2 regions of the Chitinimonas koreensis genome follow, and region 1 is predicted to be linked to the other one. Evidence: predicted binding sites of a transcription regulator. Region 1 holds the regulator's gene; the other holds the start of a gene.
What was found. Region 1 encodes HrcA, which represses chaperone genes, less so after heat shock. Its sites were predicted from a motif close to ATTAGCACTCGNNNNNNNCGAGTGCTAAT; they were not measured.
Positions count from the first base shown of each region.

Region 2: groES (co-chaperone GroES) is a predicted target of HrcA. The motif match lies at 1,586-1,614, and genes of this name have one in related genera.

Region 1 covers NZ_CP060704.1:2,879,500-2,881,891, forward strand. The annotation lists gene H9L41_RS11990 (transporter substrate-binding domain-containing protein) at 1-453, opposite strand, end outside; gene hrcA (heat-inducible transcriptional repressor HrcA) at 605-1,621, shown strand; gene H9L41_RS24755 (hypothetical protein) at 1,775-1,951, opposite strand; partial or broken gene mltB (lytic murein transglycosylase B) at 2,024-2,392, shown strand, end outside.
Region 2 covers NZ_CP060704.1:5,096,498-5,098,889, forward strand. The annotation lists gene groL (chaperonin GroEL) at 1-1,100, opposite strand, end outside; gene groES (co-chaperone GroES) at 1,230-1,520, opposite strand; gene H9L41_RS21560 (chorismate mutase) at 1,770-2,333, shown strand; gene H9L41_RS21565 (DUF423 domain-containing protein) at 2,321-2,392, opposite strand, start outside.

The DNA.
Region 1 (2,392 bases):
GCTCACGTAGCGGTCATAGGTGGTCTCGACCTGCACGCCGATCTTCATCTTCTCGACCCGGCGCGGGGTGATGAACACGTAGGGCACGCGACGCGCCTTGGCGAAGAAGAAGGCCGGCGTATTGGCATAGCGGTCGGTAAAATCGACCAGCTTCTTGCGCTCTTCGGTGATCGACATCATCGCGATCGAGGCGTCGACCTTCTTGCCGTCGATCTTGCCGTCGAGCGCCGGGATGATGTCGTCCCAGTCGACCTGCACCAGCTTGCACTGCACCTTCATCTCCTTGCACAGCGCATTGGCGATGTCGATGTCGAAGCCCTTCAGATTGCCCTTGGCGTCGATTTCCGAGAACGGCGGATACTTGCCTTCCACCGCGATATGCAGTTCTTCGGCCTGCACCGCGCCGAGCCCCAGCAGCAGCGCGAACGGGAGGATCAAGCGTAGGCATTTCATGGGGGAAACTCCGGTATTGACTCGCAAGCCTCGCAGCCTACGACAGGCGAGTCGTCCATACAACACATCCGCAGCGGCGCTGTTGCATTGCAGCACCTCGCCGTGCGCGGCGGCCCGCTTGCCGCACGGCGGATGCGCGCTACAATCGGGCATGCTCAGCGAACGCGCGCAAATCCTGCTCAAGACCCTGGTCGAACGGTATATCGCCGAAGGGCAGCCGGTCGGCTCGCGGACCCTGTCCAAGTATTCCGGGCTCGAGCTCTCGCCGGCCTCGATCCGCAACGTGATGGCCGATCTCGAGGAGCTCGGCCTGATCGCCAGCCCCCACACCTCGGCCGGCCGCATCCCCACCGCGCGCGGCTACCGCCTGTTCGTCGACACCCTGCTCACCATCCAGCCGCTCGAACAGGGCCGCATCGCCCAGTTGCAGGGCCAGTTGCTGCCCGACAACCCGACCCGAGCGGTGGCGGCCGCCTCCAGCCTCCTGTCCCAGCTCACCGAATTCGCCGGCGTGGTCATGTCGCCCAAGCGGCGCGGCATCCCGCTGGCGCAGATCGAATTCGTGCGGCTGGCCGAGAAGCGGGTGCTGCTGATCCTGGTCACCGCCGACGGCGACGTGCAGAACCGCATCCTGCTCAGCGAGCGCGACTACGACGCCAGCGAATTGATCCAGGCCAGCAACTTCCTGACCCAGCATTGCGTCGGCAAGACGCTCGAACAGGTGCGCGACAGCGTCTACCAGGAGCTGCGCGGCCTGCAGGGCGACATCGCCCAGCTGATGAACGCCGCGGTGGCGGCCGGCAGCCAGGCGCTGGCCGAGGAACCGCTGCCGATGGTGATCACCGGCGAAAGCAATCTGCTGCGCGTCGACGACCTGTCGAGCAACGTCGAGCGCCTGCGCCAGCTGTTCCGCGTGTTCGAGGAGAAGACCGCGCTGCTGCAGCTGCTCGACCACGGCCAGCGCGCGGCCGGCGTGCAGATCTTCATCGGCAACGAGGCCGGCATCTCGCCGCTCGACGAATGCTCGGTGGTGACCGCGCCGTACAAGGTCAACGGCGAGATCGTCGGCACGCTGGGCGTGATCGGCCCGACCCGCATGGCCTACGAGCGCGTCATCCCCATCGTCGACATCACCGCCAAGCTGCTGTCCTCGGCGCTGTCCCACTGACCGGCCGCCGCGGCGCCGGCCGCGGCCGACCGTCCCTTCCGAGGAATCCCTTTTGCGCCTGCCTTTCTTCCCGCTCCTGCTCTGCCTCGCCGCCCTCGCCTGCCATGCCGCCGACGCGGAGGCGCCGGCCGAGGCCCAGGTCGAGCTCCAGTCCTATGCCGCCACGGGCGAAGCCGTCGCCGCCGTCGAGATCGCCCAGCCGGCGGCGCCGCTCGCCTTCAGCCAGCGGCCCGAAGTCCGCGCCTTCATCGAGGAGATGGCCAGCCAGCACGGCTTCGACGCCGCGGCGCTGACGCTGCAGTTCGACCAGGTGGTCGAGAAGCCCAGCATCCTGGCCATCCTCGACCGCCCTCGACCAGCCGGCCCTACTATGCGTTCCGGCCCAATTTCGTCAACGACCAGCGCATCCGGCTCGGCGTGGCCTGGTGGCGCGAACACGCCGCGCTGCTCGACGCGGTCTCGGCACGCTACGGGGTCGAGCCCGAATACCTGGTCGCCATCCTCGGCGTCGAGACCATGTGGGGCCGCAATACCGGCACCTTCAGGGTGATGGACGCGCTCAGCACCGTCGCCTTCGGCTATCCGCGCCGGGCCGAATTCTTCCGCAAGGAGCTGCGCGAATTCCTGCTGCTGGCGCGCGACGAGGGCGTGTCGCCGTTCAGCTTCCGCGGCAGCTACGCCGGCGCGATGGGCATGCCGCAGTTCATGCCGTCGAGCTTCCATGCCTATGCGCAGGACTGGAACGGCGACGGCCGCCACGACATCTGGAAC
Region 2 (2,392 bases), 2.2 Mb from region 1:
TCTTGCAGCTTCTCGCGGTCGTAGTCGCTGGTGGCTTCTTCGATCTGGGCGTTGATCTGGGCCACGCGGGCCTTGATGCCGTCTTCGGCGCCGGCGCCGTCGATGATGGTGGTGTTTTCCTTGCCGATCTCGACGCGCTTGGCCTGGCCGAGGTCGTTCAGGGTGGCCTTCTCCAGCGTCAGGCCGACTTCTTCGGCGATCACGGTGCCGCCGGTCAGGATGGCGATGTCTTCCAGCATGGCCTTGCGGCGGTCGCCGAAGCCAGGCGCCTTGACGGCCACGACCTTGAGGATGCCGCGGATGGTGTTGACCACCAGGGTGGCCAGCGCTTCGCCTTCGACGTCTTCGGCGATGATCAGCAGCGGACGGCCCGACTTGGCGACTTGCTCGAGCACCGGCAGCAGGTCACGGATGTTGCTGATCTTCTTGTCGAACAGCAGCACGTAGGGGTTGTCCAGCGAAGCGATCTGCTTTTCCGGATTGTTGATGAAGTAGGGGCTCAGGTAGCCGCGGTCGAACTGCATGCCTTCCACGGTGTCGAGCTGGTTTTCCAGCGAGGAGCCGTCTTCGACGGTGATGACGCCTTCCTTGCCGACCTTGTCCATCGCGTTGGCGATGATCTGGCCGATGTCTTCGTCGCTGTTGGCCGAGATCGAGCCGACCTGGGCGATTTCCTTGGAGGTGGTGGTCGGCTTGGCGATCTTCTTCAGCTCGGCGACCAGGGCCACGACGGCCTTGTCGATGCCGCGCTTGAGGTCGGTCGGGTTGAAGCCGGCGGCCACGTACTTCATGCCTTCGCTCACGATGGCCTGGGCCAGCACGGTGGCGGTGGTGGTGCCGTCACCGGCGATGTCGGAGGTCTTGGAAGCCACTTCCTTGACCAGCTGGGCGCCCATGTTCTCGAACTTGTCCTTCAGTTCGATTTCCTTGGCGACCGAGACGCCGTCCTTGGTGATGGTCGGGGCGCCGAACGAACGCTCCAGCACCACGTTGCGGCCCTTCGGGCCCAGGGTCACCTTGACCGCATCGGCCAGGATGTTGACGCCGGCAACCATCTTGCTGCGGGCGGAATCACCGAACTTGACTTCTTTCGCTGCCATTTTCAAATCTCCAAATTTGTTTCACCGACACGCCTTCGGGCGCGTCGCCCTTTCCTCTACGAGGGGCAAGGGCCGGGATATGGGGTATAGCGCGTGCGCTGACGGCACGGGTCATCGCAATGCGACGACTCAGGCCTCGACGACGCCCATGATGTCTTCTTCGCGCATCACCAGCAGTTCGTTGCCGTCGACCTTGACGGTCTGGCCGCTGTACTTGCCGAAGATCACCTTGTCGCCGGCCTTGACCTGCAGCGCGCGGACCGAGCCGTTGTCGAGCAGCTTGCCGGTACCGACAGCGACCACTTCGCCCATGTCGGGCTTCTCGGCCGCATTGCCCGGCAGCACGATGCCCGAGGCGGTTTTTTCTTCGGCTTCGACGCGCTTGATCACGACGCGATCGTGCAGGGGACGAATCTTCATGGTTTTCTCCTGTGGGGGTACTGTTCGAATGCCGTAACAGGCAAATCAAGGACTTGAAGTCTGCTGCTAGCACTCATCGCTAACGAGTGCCAATGATATGGGCGACCCTAGCCCATTTCAAGAGCAGGGTGTTTCGGATAGATGAAGATTTCGGGCAGGCGGCCACCCGCGCCGACGCCCGGAACCGAGCCTTCCCGGGACGCTCCGACCACGGCAAGGCCGCCCAACCCGCACCGAAAGGAATCCCCGATGTCGATCCGCCACCTGTCCTGGCCGCTGGCCGTCCTGCTGTCCGCCCTGCCCTGCCTCGCGGCCGACGATGGCGCGCTCGACGCGCTGGCCGGCCTCAGCGCCGCCCGGCTGCGGCTGGCCGACCTGGTGGCGGCCAGCAAGTGGCATAGCGGCCAGCCGATCGAGGATGCGGCGCGCGAGCGGGTGGTCCTGCAGCGCGCGGTGGCCGACGCGGCGGCGGCAGGCATCGACGCCGGCTGGGCCGGGCAGGTGTTCGCCGGCCAGATCGCCGCCAACAAGGCGGTGCAGGCCGGCCTGCATGCGCAATGGCGCGAGGCCGGCGAAGCGCCGGCGCGGCAGCCGGATCTCGCCCAGGAGGTGCGGCCGGCGATCGACGAGCTCAACGGCCGCCTGCTGGCCGCGCTGCCCGAGGCCGCAGCGCTGCGCCGGCAGGCCGATTGCGCCGAGCGGGCCGCCGCGGCCGCATTGCGCGGCGCCGAGCGGCAGGGCCTCGACGCGCTGCACCGCGCCGCGCTCGGCCAGGCGCTGGCGGCGCTGTGCGATGCGCCTCAGCGGCGATAGCGCCAGCCGGCGGCGAACAGGCAGGCCCAGCCGGCCAGCAAGGCCAGCCCGCCGATCGG